DNA from 4 places in the Lysinibacillus sp. fkY74-1 genome. Region 1 is predicted to be linked to each of the others. Evidence: riboswitches for the same ligand, from Rfam matches in the RefSeq annotation. Region 1 holds a riboswitch; each other region holds the start of a gene.
What was found. A riboswitch is a leader RNA that binds a small molecule or an ion and turns the genes downstream of it on or off. The one in region 1 is predicted to bind S-adenosylmethionine.

Region 1 (4,735 bases):
CCCCTAGAAAATAGACTGCTTCCTAAGAGTGGAGCATGTTAGGTTTGGTAGTATATTACCCAAATATTAAAAATGACAAAAGTCATCGAGAGTGAACTTCTCGATGACTTTTGTCTACAGTCTGAAAGAAAAGTTTAGGCCTTCTTTTCTTTCGGGTACCCAATGAGAATAGCTATCATACCACAAATACCAATAAGAATAGGATAGAACGAGTATGGTAAGATACTCACTGGCGATATTTTGGCAACGCTTGCGGCTACTAGGAATTGAGCTCCGTATGGGAGAAGACCTTGAACCGTACAGGAGAAAATATCTAAAATACTTGCGGATTTTTTCGGCTCAATCTCATACTGATCAGCAATATTTTTGGCAAGCGGCCCAGCAATTAAAATAGCAATTGTATTATTGGCCGTAGATAAATTAGTTAGGCCCACAAGACCAGCTATACCTAATTCAGCGCCCTTCTGCGATTTAATCCTGCGTGTTACAAGGCGGAGCAAAAAGTCAATTCCTCCATTAAATTTAATAACCTCCACCATTCCAGCTATTAATATAGCTAGAAAGGCGATTTCAAACATACCTTCCATTCCTTCGCCAATTTTTTGTATAAGGCTCATTAGGTGATAGCTGCCATCTGCTAAGCCAACTGCACCGGCGAGGACAATCCCTAATGCAAGAACGAGGAAAACATTCATTCCCGATAACGCTAAAATAATCACTAAAACATAGGGAACAATTTTTACCCAATTATAGCTTAAATGCTCTACTTGAGCTGTTCCACCGGATGTCATAAACCCTAAAATAATGCTCGTAACCATAGCTGCCGGCAATACAATCCAAAAATTGACCTTAAATTTGTCCTTCATTTGCGCTCCTTGTGAACGAACGGCAGTAATAGTAGTATCTGAAATAAAAGATAAATTATCACCAAACATTGAACCGCCTATAACCGCTGCTATCACTAAAGCAATAGATAGCTCAGTCTGATCGCTTATCCCAACTCCTATGGGCGCCAGTGCAACAATTGTCCCCACTGACGTACCCATGGATAGAGAGATAAAACAGGCAATGATGAATAAACCTACAACAAGCAAGTTTTGCGGAATAATTGATAATGCAAAGTTAACAGTGGAATCTACGGCCCCCATCCCCTTGGCTACCTCTGAAAATGCCCCTGCTAATAGAAAAATAATAACCATCAGCATGACATTTAAATTTCCAGCACCTTGGCAAAAAATATCAACCTTCCGTGAAAACGATTCTTTTCGATTCATCGCTAGAGCCACAGCTCCCGAAATGCTAATAGCTACAATAACAGGGAAGGCATAAAAATCACCCGTCATAACCCCTGAACCAATAAATAAAATTATAAAAACAACAAATGGGATTAGCGCCCATGGATTCTCTCTCCTCATTGTTTACCTCCCAAAAATTAAAAATCAGCCCTATTTTTGTTTGTTCACCATAAAAAAGGCCTCATCTTGAAATAACAAGAAGAGGCCTTATAGTTAAAACGCTCCTCTTATCTATCAAGGACATTGCTTGCTGGATTTGGCACAGTAACTTAATAGTTCCGCTGCCGAGATTTCATCGGGCCAGTCCCTCCATCTCTCTTGATAAGAAGAAAAATATTATATTATATTTTTGACACAATATTAAAATACTAAAATAAAACATCCATAATTGCAACATGTTTTTAATTAGAAAAAATTTCTTGGCACTATCTTTAAGGTCCAGAATTCAACTTTTTAGATTAATATGAAGCTTTGTATAGACACATATACCGAAAATATAAATGCGCCAACTAGAAAACAACCATATAATTTTCTCTCTCCCAAACTCTTTAATTCCTAATGTTAACATAAATAAACCTAGGAAAAGGATCATTAAGAAATTTAGGCGGTATTCATATGTAATAAGTCCATAAACGGAAAGCGTGATGCCTATCGTTGATAAAATAATTTGTACTGTTTTTAACAAAACGATTCCTCCCTTTTTGCTTAAACAAATACTGTCAGTTATCTAACTTTTTTTGAATAAATAAATTCTATGATAGGTGATATGACCAATGTAAACCCAACGACTAAGAACAAAGGATAATTTTTCATGTCATTTAAATTGGAGACACCCTCTGAAGCAAAAAAAATTAGACAAGCTAAAATCATTAAAACATACTATCCAATTTTAGCATTGTGTGCTTCAATATGCTTATCCAGTTCATCTTTATCTTCTTTAATATCGCTATGGTTACCCGAAGAAGAATAAGGAAATAAAGCTAATTATAATAGAACCTCCATCAATTATTCCGAAACGAATCCATCTGTAGAGGGTAAAACTAACAATGTACAAACATATACAATGACTAAAAGACCGATTAATTTTTTCGATTGATGCATCCTTTGTCTAACCTCTATAGTGACAACTATTACCATTTAAAAATTGATTTATAATTTTAAAAAATCCAACAATACCCATTTAAACAATCATTTGTAAAATTCGGTTCGCTCAAAAAATCTATCCCTTTATGGCAAAACGGGCCATGGGAATTTCAGCTCTCGCCTCTTTTTCACAACTAATGACATTCGATTAACAAAAAATAACTTGTTGGAAGTATGGCTACGTTTGTAAGATAAGGATAGCTTGCCTCATAAATTAATGTTCTTGAAATCTCAGATAAAAACAAAAACCAGATGCTCCTCATAGAAGAGCGCCTGGTTTTATTGTGAAAGTGAATCTTACTAATTTACTTAGTTTTGATTCGTATTAATACTACGCTAAGTTAAGGCGTTGAACAAGTTAAAATATTTTCCAATCTAATTTTTGGGGGAATTCTTGTTTTTTCGAGCATAGGATTTACTCATTGCTATGTAATTTTCTAAAGTTCATGATTTTCATAAAAGTAGAAAGCCAACAAAAAAGACTAGATGCCTACATAATTATGTAAGTTCTAGCCTTTTAAGTGAAAGTGAATCTTACTAATAATATTGCTTAGCTTTAGATTCAATTATGAATACGAAAAAACAGCTAAAAAGTTTCACTATTTGTCCTATTTTTTCGTATAAAATAGGATTGTCTGCACAAAAAGACCAGGAAATCACGGAATAAGTGAATCCTGGCCTTTTTGTGAAAAGTGAATGTTACTAGCTTGCTTTAGTTTTTGTATTCTACTAGTAAGGTAGACGGTTGACGTTGCGATAAGTTACATAAAATTTAAAAATATTTTAAGCTTTTACTTGAATAGCAAAATCCCGCTGCCCCACCTAGTAATAACGGAAAGTTATACCTCCCTTTTGACATTGTATAGCTGCCTTTTCCAGTGTCTTTGAATGGAGATGGTTGCTGTAAAAAGAGGTATGAAATTTCCCATTTGCAGTTGTAGCACATATATCATTCACCAGAAGTCTACGGTGCATTTCCACTTCCTCGGGATTGCTCCTTGCTGAGAATCTTTTCTTTTACATGAATCAACTTCATCCGACGACTTTGCAGAATGAAGTGGGTGCCAATTAAGACTCACAATTACGAGAAAAGTGACTCTTTTGAAACAAGGCTTTCAGTATAAAAAAACATTTTTTAGTCACTTAGGTGTCTCCTATTACTTAACGAAAGAACAACTGGCTAGCTTAATAGACCATCTTTTTGCCCTAGTTCTAGTAGGCAGTTCACTTGTCTTTGACTATGGTGATGAATCGTTATTTATGAAAAAAGGTATCTCTAACAGAGTAGAGAATATGGTGAAGATGGCGGCAGCTGGTGGTGAACCAATGAACTCATGCTATGAGGAAATGAAGAAGACGCTAGATCAATCAGGGCTACTCATCTATCTCTATCTGCAATTCAACAGCTTTATTTTCAACATCAAACTGATTATCTATCCGCTTTTGAAACAATCCATTATCTTCACATTGTTAAAAAGTAAAGTATAATCAAATCATTTTTAAAACAATTCTTAATTTTCTATCTATTTCCCAGGCAATTAACTATTTCGATATAATATTTATGTATATGATAGTAGTGTAAAGCTAATTAGCCTTACACCTCCTAGATTTGTTACTAGGGTCACTGTTATAAACAGTGACCCGCTTATGATTGGCAAACCCCTAAAGGATTTCCATCTAGATCATAGAAGGTGAAAAATTTTATTTGTCCTTCTCCTCCGATAGGATTTACTTTCACTTGTTGCTCTACTAGTGATTGGTAGGTATCTTCAATAGTTGAAGATAGGAAATTGAAGTATTTCCCTACCCCAAAATGATTATCTGGAAAATGTAATGGTTGATGATTCTCCGTTTTGACTAAGCATACGACCGTAACAGATTGTTCCCCTATTTTCATGACCGCTGCGTCTTCTTCAATATTTAAAAGCTTAAACCCAAGCTTTTCCTCATACCATTTAACTGATAATTGAGGGTCCTTTATCGGGATAAAAATGGCCTCTACTCCATTTAATAATGATCGCATCCCTTTTTTCCTCCTATTTAAAATGATGTATATACTTTTTTCTATTAATAGACGCTTTTGTCCTCTAAAAAAATTTCCCCCGTACTCCTCTTCTTGTTTATTTTCCCTATTATTTGCTTATCCTAATTAGTATCGGAAATGTCTTAGCCCTTTTCCTAGAGGAGGTGCCAATCATTAAACACACGGTGTCATTCTTTCTCCTACTTCTAACCGTTTTGTTGTTAACTGGATGTTGGAATAAGCGAGAGTTAAATGAATTAGCTATTGTCACTGC
Region 2 (4,735 bases), 950 kb from region 1:
ATCACCTGTAACAAAGAAATTTGCGGAGATTTTAAGTGCATGGCTGATGGAACAAAAAAGTGCAGTCTGATGGAATCTATTGAAGCCTATCCGTGCATTACGGTAAAATAGTAGGTGTATATATTTTAGAAAATAGGTGAGTGGATGGGGACATTACAAGGTAAAACCGTACTCATTACAAGTGGGGGAACACTTGAAAAATGGGATCGTGTACGAGGGCACACGAATTTATCAAAAGGGACAATGGGCTGTTATTTAGCGGAGGCGGCACTCGCTGCTGGTGCTAATGTAGTATATATGCATGGCTATTTTGCACAGCTTCCAGTGAATCACGATCAAATGAAATTGATTAAATTTGAGGGCATTGACGATTTAGGAGAAAAAGTTCGTCATGCTGTCCAACAAGAACATGTTGATATTGTGATTATGGCTGCTGCTGGCTCCGATTGGGTCATTGATAAAGTGTATGATCAATCGGGCAACTTGATGGAGGAAGCAGGGAAAATGCCTTCCGATGAGCCACCTATTATTCATTTTAAAAAGGCGCCGAAAGTCTTAGGACAAATCAAGGGCTGGCAACCAAATGTGACGTTAGTAGGGTTTAAGCTAGAAGCAACCAATGACGAGGAGTTTTTGTTAGCACGTGCACGACTGCGAATGGAAACAGCCCATGCTCAATTAATGGTAGCCAATAGCTCTCAGTCTTTATATGGCGGGGACGAGCCCCATTGGATTGTACCTGCTGATGGACAGCCAACTAAAGTAATGGGCAAGCAAAAAACAGCCGAAGCTTTAATGCTGTATTTGCAAAATCAATAAATATGAACTGTGTAGAGAAATATTTCTACACAGTTTTTTCTTGTTTAAAAGCGGAGTATCATTTATTATTTACTTAACGGTCGGTAAAAAAGGAGGATTATAATGGGGAATAAAGAACAAACTTTTCAAAAAATCATAGATGTGGCTTATGTGATGTTTGCAACTAAAGGGTTTGAAAAAACAAGTTTAGCAATGATTGCTGCAGAGGTCGGTATATCAAAACCAGCCATTTACTATTATTTTCAATCAAAGGATCAATTAATTTCTTACTTATTTGATGCACTGTATAAAGAAATTCAACAGGATATCGCTGTGAATTATAAGGAGCTTTCTCATACGAATTTCAAGGAGAAATTACTCGAGCTAGGCTATAAGTCTATTGAAGCGCAGGGGAAGGATCCTTATTTTAATAAAATATTTAATCAATATGTACTATTAGCAGCTCGCGATGAAAACTATAAGAAACAATTAGTGGAGCTAGAAACTAGCTTTTTAACAAGCTTTGTTGAAGTCCTACGATATGGCGTGAAGCTAGGGGTGCTAGAGGATACTCCCCATATAGAAGCAAAGGCACAGATGCTAGCCCTGGTTTATGATAATATCGGTAATTTCATGTTAACAGGCAACCAATTGAACTATAGAGCTATTTGGAAGGAGGCAGTACATAGCGTTATCCAAGGGGACAAAAATGATCAATAACAATCGGCGCATTGAAGGTCTTGATTTTGCAAGAGCTCTCGCCATGCTAGGGATGTTCATTGTAAATTTTGGAGTCATAACAGGTTCTACAACGAATGGTTCAGCATGGATGATTACCTTACAAAATCTTTTCGAGGGGCGTGCTTCCGCTGTATTTGTCATGTTAGCAGGAATAGGGATAGCTTTAATGACTCGTCAGGCTAGAGAGACTAAGGACCCACTGCTTCTTCGTCAGAATCGACTTACTTTATGGAAAAGGTCGTTTTTGTTATTTACGATTGGGCTAATATTATATGTGATCGGCTGGACAGGAGATATATTACATTATTATGGCGTGTATATGTTTGTGGCCGCATGTCTGATTGCGCAATCCAAGAAAATGATGATCTTCATCATAGGTGCTATCCTCATCCTTTCACAATGGCTTCAAATTCAATTTAATTACCTTGCTGGTTGGCATCCAACATATGTCTTACTAGAGTATCTTGATTTTTGGACACCAGCAGGATTTATAAGAAATTTGATGTTTAATGGCTATCACCCACTATTCCCCTGGATTTGCTTCTTTCTGATGGGGATGTTAATCGGCACATTAGATTTAACAAATCGTACTATAAGAAAAATCTTACTAGTGACAGGTTTATTGCTAGTCATAATGACTGAGACTTTTTCAACATTATTTATTAAGATAACAACAACCATCCATTTATTAGATGTAGAGAGTGCATTGTATTTATTTGATACGGGACCGATTCCACCAAATATGATGTATGTCCTATCTAATTCGGCTTCGGCTATAGTCCTCATTGTAGGCTCCATCTATCTTGTAGAGACATGTAAAAATAAAGTCATTGAAGCTTTCATCTTAACCGGGCAAATGTCTTTAACCCATTATGTTGGCCATGTTTTTATAGGGATTGGGATACTAATTGTTTGCCAAAAGCTGGAGAATCAAACGCTTGCTTTTTCCATGCTGTATGCCTGCTGTTACTTTTTAGGATGTGTGTTTACTTCTGTTTGGTGGAGAGCTAAACATCATCGCGGTCCACTTGAATCCTTGATGAGGAAATGGAGTTCGAAATAAATTAGTAGATAGCCATCTATTTCTTACTGATTAGGCATAAAATACTTTAGGTATAGGCAGTTTTCTAATCTAAAATACACATTACAAAGTATTCAGCTAGGTTTTCTAATATTTTATATTGACAATCGTATAACAGAATTATAGAATTATTTTCAAGAAACGCAGTACTCTTATCGAGAGAGGTGGAGGGACCTGGCCCAATGAAGCCTCGGCAACCGAAAAAATAGGTGCCAAATCCAACAGATGTATCTGAGAGATAGGAGGGGCTATCAATTAGCTTGATGCATTGGCCTCTTTTGTACAACAAGAATCAGAAAGAAGGGGTGTATCGTATGGCTCAGTCGACAAAGGTAGAAGATAAGAAATTAGAGGCTATTGCAAAGGCCATTCAAAATCTTGAATTTGGTGAAGTGCATATTACGATTCAGGATGGTGTAATTGTTCAAATTAATAGGCTTGAAAAGCAGAGATTTCCACAAAAGAAATAAAGATCATTTCAGATGAACGATGTGAAAAGGCCACCAATAAGCATGGTTTCCGTTGCTTACAAGTGGCCCTTTTTTTATGAGAATTAGCTATAAAAGCTTTTTGGAATCTGACCGATATGACGGCGATGGTAGAGAAGCGGTTCCTTTTGAGAATTTGTAATATCTAGTACTTGCCCAATAAAAATAGTATGATCGCCAGCATCTATCTGTTGAAATGATTTACATTGTAAAATAGCTGCTGTATCATGTAAAATCGGTAGCCCAAATGATGAAGTAGACCATTTTGCCTGAGCAAAGCGATCTGGGACTTTACTTGCAAATAATGTACATAAATGCTCTTGATCACTCGCTAAAATATTAACAGCGAATTTTCCAGCACCCATAAAATAAGGATGGAGCTGAGATTTTTTATCCAGTGACCATAAAATAAGTAGTGGGTCAATGGAAACAGATGCAAAAGAATTGACGGTTAAGCCAATTGGATTCGTTTCATGACATGCTGTAACAACCGTTACACCTGTAGGATAGTTACCTAATGCCAATTTAAAAGCAGCTACATGATCTGTCATTCAAATCACCTCTTTATAGTGAGTAATAAATTAGTTAACGGAGTTAGTAGGGAAATTGCACTTTTTTTCATACCAGCTAGTAACTCCTTTTCTTAAGTAAATATTAAATCAATTACACATCTAGGTAAAGCTAATGGGGGAAAGAAAGGGGAATTGCCATGACTTTATATTTTGATCATCTGGTACATCAAGTAGAATCTCCGGAAAATATAAAGGTTTTCTTCAATAAACGAAATGTCCATACAGTGAACGGTGGTCAACACACGATGTGGGGGACTTACAATACGCTAAGCTACTTTGGCTTAAGCTATATTGAACAAATCGCTATTTATGATCGTGATTTATTTGAGCAAGCGGCCCAGTACCCATATTCCCTACATTATACGTTTAAACGTAATCATGAGCGCCAAGGATTTTCACGAATTGCCTTGCGCACCCAAAATATTGAAGAAGAGGGTCAACGATTGCGTGCATTGGGCTTTGATGTATATGGTCCCGATGCTTGTAGTCGAACAAGACCAGATGGCACGATAATCGAATGGAAGCTATTGCATTTTGGCAGGGCTGACCTTGCATTGGATTTCCCATTCTTAATTGAATGGGCAGATGAAGATGAGAAACGTCTTGCTCAATTAAAAGCTAGTGGCGCGATTGATGAAACGCAAGCTATTACCATGGAATCGATTCAGTTTTATGTCAGGGATGTGGAGAAGACGGTGCAGCTTTGGCAGAAGGTATTACAGCTACCCAAGTTTGTGCAGCATGAGCAGTTTGTGTCTCTACAGCTACCGAATATGCGCTTGGATTTTTATGAGGAAGCGGCAGCATCTAGCATGACGCTCGGGCATTTAAAAGAAGGGCCTATCGGTGTAACATTGAACGATCCACACAGAACCAAGGAAACATTAGTTTGTCCAGGTGCTTTTTATTGGATTAATAGATAAATTAAAAATCCACTTCAATCGTTGAAGTGGATTTTTATGTGTAAACATGTCAAAAAGCGGATTGAACTATTTTTAAATATTTCATCCACCTTCAGTTTCCTAGCTTATAATTTTACAACATTTGATGCTTGC
Region 3 (4,735 bases), 1.1 Mb from region 1:
TCGAATTTTTGAAGGTACAAATGAAATTAATCGCATGATTGTACCAGGTACATTTATGAAAAAGGCACTAAAAGGTGAGCTGCCATTATTACAGGTTGCGCAAAATTTACAGCAAGAGCTTCTAATGCTAATGCCAGAGGATATTGGCACTGAGCCACTAGCTCAGGAAAAATACTTAGTGAAAAATGCCAAGAAGATTGCTGTATTAGCTGCAGGCTTAGCCGCACAACGCTTTGGTGCGAAGCTTGACCAAGAGCAAGAAGTATTAGTGAATATTGCTAATATCGCTAATCAATTATTTGCAATGGAATCAGCTGTATTACGCACAGAAAAAGCGATTGCTCGTGATGGCGTTGAAAAAGCACATCAAAAATTGCTATACACTCAAATTTTCTGCCAAGAAGCATTTGCAGAAATCGAAAAAGAAGCAAAAGATACAATTCTGGCTTCCGCAGATGGTGATGCAGCACGTATGACATTATCTGCATTACGTAAATTAACACGTAATAATCCATACAACCTCATTACGAAGAAACGTGAAGCATCTGTGAAATTAATTGAAGCAGAAAAATATATCGTTTAATCGTAGGAAAATGCTAGCTATCCGTAAGTGGGTAGCTAGTTTTTTATTGTGCCAAATAAATTATTTGTCAAAGTAACGGATAAAAATACAAAATGGATGGATAGACTTACGGAAATGAGCGAAGTTCCACCATTCTCGATGATTATGATGGTATACTACAGAAAAAGACAGCAAAGGAGCATTTTAATGACGATTCAATTTTTCCATTATCCCAAATGTACAACATGTAAAAAAGCGCAAAAGTGGTTAAATGATCATGACGTTTCCTATGAAGAGGTACATATCGTAGAGCAGCCGCCAACAAAGGATGAAATAACAGCTTTATGGCAAGTCAGTGGTCTTCCTTTGAAGAAGTTTTTTAATACTTCAGGCATGAAATATCGTGACCTTGGTTTGAAGGACAAGCTAGCTGATATGACTGAGGAAGAACAGCTTGAGCTACTTGCTTCGGATGGGATGTTAATAAAACGTCCACTCGTAACAGATGGAAAAAAAGTAACTTTAGGGTTTAAAGAATCCGATTTTGAGCAAGCTTGGATATAGCCGTTTTTATTCTTGTTTTTATAGGAGAAGTATGGCACACTGAAAGTGAATATATTACATAATTATGGAGGGGTTTTTTGCATGAGCACACCGAAAGACTTACGTTACTCTGAAGAGCATGAATGGGTTAAAGTAGAAGATGGAAAAGTACGTATTGGTATTACGCACTTCGCACAATCTGAATTAGGAGATATCGTTTTCGTTGAGCTTCCACAAGTTGGCGATGAAATCAAAACGGATGATCCATTCGGTAGCGTAGAATCAGTAAAAACTGTTTCTGAATTATATGCACCAATCTCAGGTACTGTAGTTGAAGTTAATGCAGATTTAGAAGATAGCCCAGAATTCGTTAATGAATCACCATATGAAAAAGCATGGATGATCGTCGTAGAGCCTGCTGATGCATCAGAAGTTGATAAACTTATGACAGCTGAACAATACGAAGAGATGACAGCAGAATAAGACAAGCCATAATCAAAAAACGTCGGAAACTACCGGCGTTTTTTATTATATAATAACGTATAAGTGGGAATGTCTAAATGGAGGTGGCGTAATGTTCGATGGGAAATGCTTGATAGTAGAAGGACGCTCAGATAAGCTACAAATTGAGCCAATTTTAAACGAGAATGTTACAATACTATGTACGAATGGAACAATTGGTGTGCATCAATTAGAAGAGCTAATCGATCCCTATGAGGGCTATGAGCTATTTACCTTTTTTGATGCCGATACTTCAGGCGATAAGCTACGTGCATTAATGGACAGACATTATCCTGAAGCAGAGCATTTACGGACAATGCCAACATATAAGGAAGTAGAAACGACACCTAGAAAAGTGTTAGCCATGATTTTACTTCGTGCGCATTTCTCAATCCATAATGAATATATTTTGTAAGGTTGCGTGAACTAAATGGAAGAATGGTCGAAAGAGCAGTGGGAAACGGCATTACAGTCCGGAGAAAAAGCTGCGTTTTATTTATATACACCGATGTGCGGTACTTGTGCAGTGGCATCAAAAATGATGTCAATTGTAGAACAACTATTACCTCACCTAAAGCTAGGGAAAGCAAATATTAATTTTTTGGAGCAAATTGCTTTTGAGCATCAAATTGAAAGCGTTCCGTGCTTACTTGTTTGTGACGGTGGCAAAGTGACAGAAAAGATTTATGCTTTTCAATCCGTACCTTTTTTGTACGAATTGTTAAAAAAATCAATTGACTGAACTTTATTAGCGTGGTAAAGTAACAAATATATTACTAAAACATTAAATATATCGAACTCTTATGAAGAGCGGCGGAGGGAAGTGCCCTATGAAGCCCGGCAACCATCACATAGTGAAAAGGTGCCAAATCACCCAAAGATTTTTCTTTGAAAGATGAGAGAACGGTTCAACGTATAATACGTGACCCCTTCTACTTGTCTATAAGTGGAGGGGTTTTTTTATATAAGAAAAGGAGTATTCGCTATGATACAGCTTCAAAATATAACGAAGAAATACAAAACAGCAAATGGCGAATTAACGGCAGTCAAAGATGTTAACCTGACTATTAATAAGGGTGAAATTTTTGGCATTATCGGCTATAGTGGCGCTGGTAAAAGTACGATGATTCGTTTACTTAATGGTTTAGAGAAACCAACAACAGGAACAGTAACAGTGAACAATCAGGCTTTTTCATCGATTAAAGGTCAAAAGCTTAGAGCAGCTAGACAAAAGGTTAGTATGATTTTTCAACATTTCAACCTACTTTGGTCACGAACAGTTGCAGAAAACATTGCCTTCCCATTAGAAATCGCAGGTGTATCAAAAGCTCAACGTGAGGCACGGGTGAAGGAATTGATAGCACTTGTTGGCCTAGAAGGTCGTGATCAAGCATATCCATCACAGCTCTCTGGTGGACAAAAGCAACGTGTAGGGATTGCGCGAGCATTAGCCAATAATCCAGAGGTTTTACTATGTGATGAGGCTACATCTGCTCTAGACCCTGAGACAACAGATGCCATTCTTGATTTACTGGTGGATATTAATGAACGTTTAGGGTTAACGATTGTCCTCATTACTCATGAAATGCATGTCATCCGCAAGATTTGTCATCGTGTAGCAGTGATGGAGGCAGGCGAAATTGTAGAGCGTGGAGAAGTATTGCAAGTTTTCCAGGCTCCTCAGGCTGCCATTACTAAGAAATTTGTAGCACAAATTACCAATACAAAGGAAACACAGGATACAGTAGAACAAATCAAAGCAAATTATCCAACTGGACAACTTGTCAAATTGATTTTTGTTGGTGAAAAAACAGAACAGCCAGTTATTTCACATCTAGTGAAGCAATTCGATGTGGAAGTAAGCATTGTACATGGGAATATTTCGCAAACCAAAAATGGTGCATATGGTACTTTCATTGTGCAAATTGATGGGCCGAAAGCAAACGTGACTGAAGCCTTAAGCTATTTAAATACAGTGGAAGTGCAAACGGAGGTGATTGCAGATGCTAACTAATCTCTTTCCGAATGTAGACTGGGATAGCATGTGGCAGGCTACATATGAAACATTATATATGACGGCCATTTCAACAGTTATTACATTTATTCTAGGGTTAGCCATTGGGATTGTTCTGTTTTTAACTAGTCCGAATCAGTTATGGGCTAATAAAATTGTTAGTTTTTTAACAGGGTCACTCGTTAATATATTCCGTTCTATTCCATTTATCGTGTTAATTATTTTATTAATTCCATTTACTAAGTTTTTACTTGGTACAATCCGTGGAGCCAATGCTGCTTTACCTGCTTTAATTATCGGTGCGGCTCCGTTCTATGCGCGTATGGTATTAATTGCGCTACGAGAAATTGATAAGGGTGTTATTGAAGCAGCTCGTTCAATGGGGGCTAAAACAGCCACAATTATTTGGAAAGTACTGATCCCTGAATCATTACCAGCACTCATTTCGGGTATTACTGTTACGGCTGTAGCACTTGTCGGTTATACAGCAATGGCAGGGATAATCGGTGCAGGGGGTCTCGGGAACTTAGCCTTCCTAGACGGTTTCCAAAGAAATCGTCAAGATGTGACATTAATGGCAACTATTTTGATCTTAGTAGTAGTCTTTATCATCCAATGGATAGGTGATTTCATTACAGAAAAAATGGATAAACGTTAATAAAACTGAGGTTATTCCGGTTCTTACCGCTAACATATTTTCATTAAAATAAAGGGAGTGTCATACATGAAAAAGTTATTAACAGGATTATTTTTATCAATACTTGTACTAGCATTAGCAGCTTGCGGTACTGATAAAAAAGAGGATTCAAATGCAGCATCTGGTGATAAAACAGATAGTAAAGAAAACGTTACTTTAACAGTGGGAGCTTCTAATACACCACATGCAGTAATTTTAGATAAAGCAAAACCGATTTTAGCTGAGAAAGGTATTGACCTTAAAGTAGAAACATATACAGACTATGTGCTACCAAACCAAGATTTAGAATCAAAAGAGTTGGATGCAAATTACTTCCAACATATTCCGTATTTAGAGTTGCAAATTAAAGACAATGGCTATGATTTCGTCAATGCTGGTGGTGTTCATATTGAGCCAATTGGTATTTACTCTAAAAAGT
Region 4 (4,735 bases), 130 kb from region 1:
TGAAGATGACGTGACGTACTATCTTGTCATGTTTTCAAAAGGAAATGTGCTAGCAAGTGTAGCAGCTAATGAAAATAGGTTAGTCATTCATTTCAAGGAAGGAAGCGAGCAAAAGAAAGAAGCTCTACCCTATGTCTATGCCATCAACAAAAGCGCGGAGGTGACTATTATCGAACTGTATATTAACGGCAAAAGCATGCCGATAGATCGTATTACCATGCTGTAATAAAAAACCGAAATCCCTAAAAAGAGATTTCGGTTTTTATTGATATTAATAAAATACTTTATCTACATTGTATTTGGAGCGGAACGTATTAATCGCATACGTTTCATAAATTTCACGTTCCATAGGATCTTCTACTTCATAGACTTCAATTTTGAAGACCTCGTCACGATAGTTTTTCATCGGAGATACATTGTCTTCAAAATGTTTTTTTATGCGTTGGCGAATTTTACGTGCTTTGCCGACAAATAATAACTCATTCTTTTCATTATAAAATAAGAAAATGCCGCCTTTATCACGTGTGATTTTGTGGAAGTCGATGAAACCAAAGTATGGTGTAATTGGGACATCACCTGGTTTTACATCTTGTTCGCGTTGGCGAATAACTACATCTGGTTTTGGAAATTCAATATTAATCAAAGTATTCACGTTCCTCTCTATTACTAAAGATATATGGTAACATAATAGCGGCATGTTTACCATAAAATTTCATGTAGAATAACCATATACAGCAAGCTTAGTGTTTATCAAATGAATGTAGAACATGCATGGGAATAACAAAATATTCTATGAATTATTGATATTCTAACTAGTCCATGTTACAATTCAAAATAATTAAATAATCTTATCAAGAGAAGCAGAGGGATTTGGCCCGATGACGCTTCAGCAACCTCTAACAAATGTTAGAAAGGTGCTAATTCCAGCAAAGGTTTTTCCTTTGAGAGATAAGAGTGAACGTGAAAAAAATCCTTCTCATTCTATCTCATATGGAATGTGGAGGATTTTTAATTTTTTTAGAAAAAGGAGCAAAAAAGAGAGGGGAATGCTAGATGCCAATTAATATTCCGAAAAATTTACCTGCTGGGGAGCATTTACGTGAGGAGAAAATCTTCGTGATGGAAGAGGATCGTGCGAGAACACAGCAAATACGTCCATTAAACATATTAATTTTAAATTTGATGCCCGAAAAAGAAAAAACGGAGCTACAATTATTACGTTTACTAGGAAATACACCATTACAGGTCAATATTACTTTTTTAAACACGGCTACTCATGAATCTAAAAATGTCAGTAAATCTCACTTACAATTATTTTACACAACGTTTAACCAAATTCGTCACCGACGTTATGATGGTATGATTATTACTGGGGCACCTGTAGAAAAAATGCCATTTGAAGAGGTTAACTATTGGCAGGAAATTGCTGAAATTATGGATTGGTCTAAAAAGAATGTGACATCCGTGCTACATATATGTTGGGGGGCACAGGCTGCGTTATATCATCATTATGGAATTGGAAAAATAGAGCTTTCTGCTAAATGCTCCGGCGTTTATTCTCATGTGATTACTGATTTAACAGTGGATTTAGTACGAGGCTTTAGTGATTTATTTACAGCCCCTCATTCTCGCTATACATCTGTCTCGATTGACGAGGTTCGCAATCATCCAGACTTACGCTTATTATCCTATTCAGAGGATGCAGGTGTGTTTATCGTGCAATCTAAAGATAATAAAAACATTATGATTACAGGTCATTTAGAATATGATGCGACAACACTGGCTGATGAATACAGTCGCGATGTTGCCAAGGGCATTGATATCAACGTTCCAGTAAACTACTTCCCAAATGATGATCCAGAAAAGGAACCGATGAATACATGGCGTGCCCATACACATTTATTGTTCTCCAACTGGTTGAACTACTATGTATACCAAGAGACACCATATGAATGGGACTTTGTGGACGAAATTGAATATCATATTTAAATAACAATGAAAAAGTCTAATTTCTTCGCTAAGTAGCTGAAGGAATTAGACTTTGTTATTCTAAATTCTTCTTGTCAGAAACCGTAATATCTGGTTTAGCCTGATCGTTCTGATTGGAATCTGTAGCAGCATCGTTAGTTGGATTATCTTGATTGGCATCCATATTATTAGGTTTCATCTGATTATCTTGGTTGGAATCTGTAGCAGCATCGTTAGTTGAATTATCTTGATTGGCATCCATTTTGTCAGGTTTACTGTGATTATCCTGGTTGGAATCAGTAGTAGCATGGTGAGTCTGATTATTTTGATTGGCATCCCTATTATTAGGTTTTATCTGATTATCCTGGTTGGAATCAGTAGTAGCATTGTTAGTTGGATTATTTTGATTGGCATCCCTATTATTAGGTTTCATCTGATTATCCTGGTTGGAATCTGTAGCAGCATGGTGAGTCTGATTTTCTTGATTGGCATCGCTATTATTAGGTTTCATCTGATTATCTTGGTTGGAATCTGTAGCAGCATGGTGAGTCTGATTATCTTGATTGGCATCGCTATTATTAGGTTTCATCTGATTATCCTGGTTGGAATCACTAGCAGCATCGTTAGTTGGATTATCTTGATTGGCATCCCTATTATTAGGTTTCATCTGATTATCCTGGTTGGAATCAGTAGTAGCATGGTGAGTCTGATTATCTTGATTGACATCCCTATTATTAGGTTTCATCTGATTATCCTGTTGGGAATCCGTATTAGCGGGATTAGGTTGATTTCCTTGATTAACATCCGTATTACCACCCACATCAGTTACTTGCTCCTGATTAGCCATTTCAGCCGCATTCCCTTGTGATTTTCGATTACGTATGACGGCAACAATTAGTAGCAGGATAGGTAATAAAATGGTAAAAATAAATGAATAGATAGGCCAAATTTCATTATTATAATTGTCGGAATGGACAATATCAGGATGAATAATTTGCGAAAGACCAATCATAATAATACCCATTGGTAAGATAAGTGGGCGGTGATCCTTCAGTTTCATAATTTGTGCAATTCCCACAACCGTTGTATAGAAATACATAAAGGTTCGAATAAAAATAGATGTAATCCACATAAAAGCCATGATAATTTCAATACGCTGTAAAAAGTTGCCGATCGAGATTCTCTGTGCTAAAGCATAGCTAGGAAAAGTTCGGGAAGCCGTATTGGCTGCCCCTAATACTAGTATGCAAAGGGTAATCAATGTTACTAAAACAAATCCACCGAGAATCGTGCCTATGTAAAAGCCTTTCTTTGAGGATTGCTGGACATTCACACTGGCAGGGTAAATCATTAATAACATAACTAGGGAAAAAGAAAAGACGCTCATAAAGCGAATAATACTATAGAACATGGATGTTTTGGATACTTCCATAATTGGTTGTATATTTTCAAACTTAATTTGTGGAGTAATACAAATAATAAAGAAAATAAAAATTAAGATAAACATAGGGAAAAGTATTTCTGCTGAGCGAGCAAAGGTCTCTAAGCCTAAATAGGCAGCATACATAATAATAATGCTAAACAACAAGGCGAATGCCAGTGTGGGTGTTTCTGGCATTACCTCAGTTTTCATAAAAATGCCAATAAAGTATAATAGTTCTCCTCCCGAAAATAGGGTAAGGGACAGAAAACCAATCACTGTAATTTTTCCAAAAAAGCGACCGAAAATTTTTTCATTTGCCTCAATAAAATTCAGTGTGGGTGTTTGGTTGCCTAACGTCAAAAATAATTTCACCACTAGTAAACTAAGAACAACGCCAATGCTTGCAGCAATCCATGCATCCTGCTTACTGGAGCTTGCAATAGTTGAAGGGATAATCAAAATGGCTGTACCGATAGAAAGGAGGGACGTAATGATTGTAAATTGTCTTGAACTAATGACTTCTTTTTCCATTTAACTGTCCTCCCATACATGTCGATGTGTCTACTATTTTGTGAGTGAAACGATAAAATCCTTAATGGGTGTAAAAATAAAAGTTACGAAATCTAAAGGGCTCGGGATATTTATTTTGAGGGCAATACCTATATTAAGTGCTGTCCCAATTAGTAAAAGAATAGAAAAAACAAGAATGGTCTTGGTTTCCTTTTGCTTTTTGAGCTTTGGGATGAATAGTAATGCAATAATGACCGAAATAATGAAGACAGCTACCGCTAATACCATGCTACTATTCCTCCTTTGGCTTTTTTAATAATGAATTTTGCATTGTCCCTAAGCCTTGTGTCGTTACTTTTACACGAACATGGACAGGAAGATCAGGAAAGATAGTTGGCCAATCATTTTTGATTTTTTTCCATTGTTTAGCATCTGCACGATGAAGGGCATCCCCATAGCCTAAAACATCCACTTGGTATTGCTGCTGAATTTTTTCTAACGTTTTTTCAATACGTTCATCGATGCCTTGTGCTGTTTTTTTATTGATATAATCCATCGTTTTATTTTTTGTGAGATTAATATTACATTCGACCTCACCTACATTTTGCTCCACATCTATTTGGACATCAATTTGCGGTTTCCCATTTTGAAATGACCCCTTTACTTTTGTGGAGGATTGCGTAATCTCAGTCGACAGCGTACCTTGTTTGGGACAGTTGACGATTTCAATGGTACTTTGTATTTTGTCACTGAGGAAGCTAATACTTTTACTTTCTCCCTCTGAAAGTAAACCAATGTATCGATCTCCTTTAAAGACAGCCAATCCTGCATATT

Region 2: linked by a shared signal. The riboswitch ahead of ACE1MS_RS07840 (YezD family protein) and the one ahead of ACE1MS_RS12815 (Na+/H+ antiporter NhaC family protein) in region 1 are both predicted to bind S-adenosylmethionine.
Region 3: linked by a shared signal. The riboswitch ahead of ACE1MS_RS18105 (methionine ABC transporter ATP-binding protein) and the one ahead of ACE1MS_RS12815 (Na+/H+ antiporter NhaC family protein) in region 1 are both predicted to bind S-adenosylmethionine.
Region 4: linked by a shared signal. The riboswitch ahead of metA (homoserine O-acetyltransferase MetA) and the one ahead of ACE1MS_RS12815 (Na+/H+ antiporter NhaC family protein) in region 1 are both predicted to bind S-adenosylmethionine.

The regions. Positions count from the first base shown of each region.
Region 1 covers NZ_CP170173.1:2,612,365-2,617,099, forward strand. Annotated here, with positions in the region: gene ACE1MS_RS12815 (Na+/H+ antiporter NhaC family protein) at 135-1,415, opposite strand; SAM riboswitch class I at 1,520-1,623, opposite strand; gene ACE1MS_RS12820 (hypothetical protein) at 1,741-1,980, opposite strand; partial or broken gene ACE1MS_RS12825 (class I SAM-dependent methyltransferase) at 3,537-3,919, shown strand; gene ACE1MS_RS12830 (VOC family protein) at 4,084-4,461, opposite strand; gene ACE1MS_RS12835 (Ger(x)C family spore germination protein) at 4,626-4,735, shown strand, end outside.
Region 2 covers NZ_CP170173.1:1,661,528-1,666,262, forward strand. Annotated here, with positions in the region: gene ACE1MS_RS07820 (LysR family transcriptional regulator) at 1-70, shown strand, start outside; gene ACE1MS_RS07825 (phosphopantothenoylcysteine decarboxylase domain-containing protein) at 145-819, shown strand; gene ACE1MS_RS07830 (TetR/AcrR family transcriptional regulator) at 922-1,518, shown strand; gene ACE1MS_RS07835 (DUF418 domain-containing protein) at 1,508-2,602, shown strand; SAM riboswitch class I at 2,770-2,865, shown strand; gene ACE1MS_RS07840 (YezD family protein) at 2,935-3,090, shown strand; gene ACE1MS_RS07845 (flavin reductase family protein) at 3,174-3,659, opposite strand; gene ACE1MS_RS07850 (VOC family protein) at 3,818-4,603, shown strand; gene ACE1MS_RS07855 (cold-shock protein) at 4,708-4,735, opposite strand, start outside.
Region 3 covers NZ_CP170173.1:3,662,381-3,667,115, reverse strand. Annotated here, with positions in the region: gene ACE1MS_RS18130 (acyl-CoA dehydrogenase family protein) at 1-583, shown strand, start outside; gene ACE1MS_RS18125 (arsenate reductase family protein) at 770-1,126, shown strand; gene gcvH (glycine cleavage system protein GcvH) at 1,208-1,588, shown strand; gene ACE1MS_RS18115 (hypothetical protein) at 1,680-2,021, shown strand; gene ACE1MS_RS18110 (thioredoxin family protein) at 2,037-2,348, shown strand; SAM riboswitch class I at 2,405-2,508, shown strand; gene ACE1MS_RS18105 (methionine ABC transporter ATP-binding protein) at 2,592-3,620, shown strand; gene ACE1MS_RS18100 (methionine ABC transporter permease) at 3,610-4,278, shown strand; gene ACE1MS_RS18095 (MetQ/NlpA family ABC transporter substrate-binding protein) at 4,345-4,735, shown strand, end outside.
Region 4 covers NZ_CP170173.1:2,479,850-2,484,584, reverse strand. Annotated here, with positions in the region: gene ACE1MS_RS12055 (hypothetical protein) at 1-226, shown strand, start outside; gene ACE1MS_RS12050 (nucleotide excision repair endonuclease) at 272-643, opposite strand; SAM riboswitch class I at 846-955, shown strand; gene metA (homoserine O-acetyltransferase MetA) at 1,054-1,989, shown strand; gene ACE1MS_RS12040 (endospore germination permease) at 2,045-3,922, opposite strand; gene ACE1MS_RS12035 (hypothetical protein) at 3,956-4,189, opposite strand; gene ACE1MS_RS12030 (Ger(x)C family spore germination protein) at 4,194-4,735, opposite strand, start outside.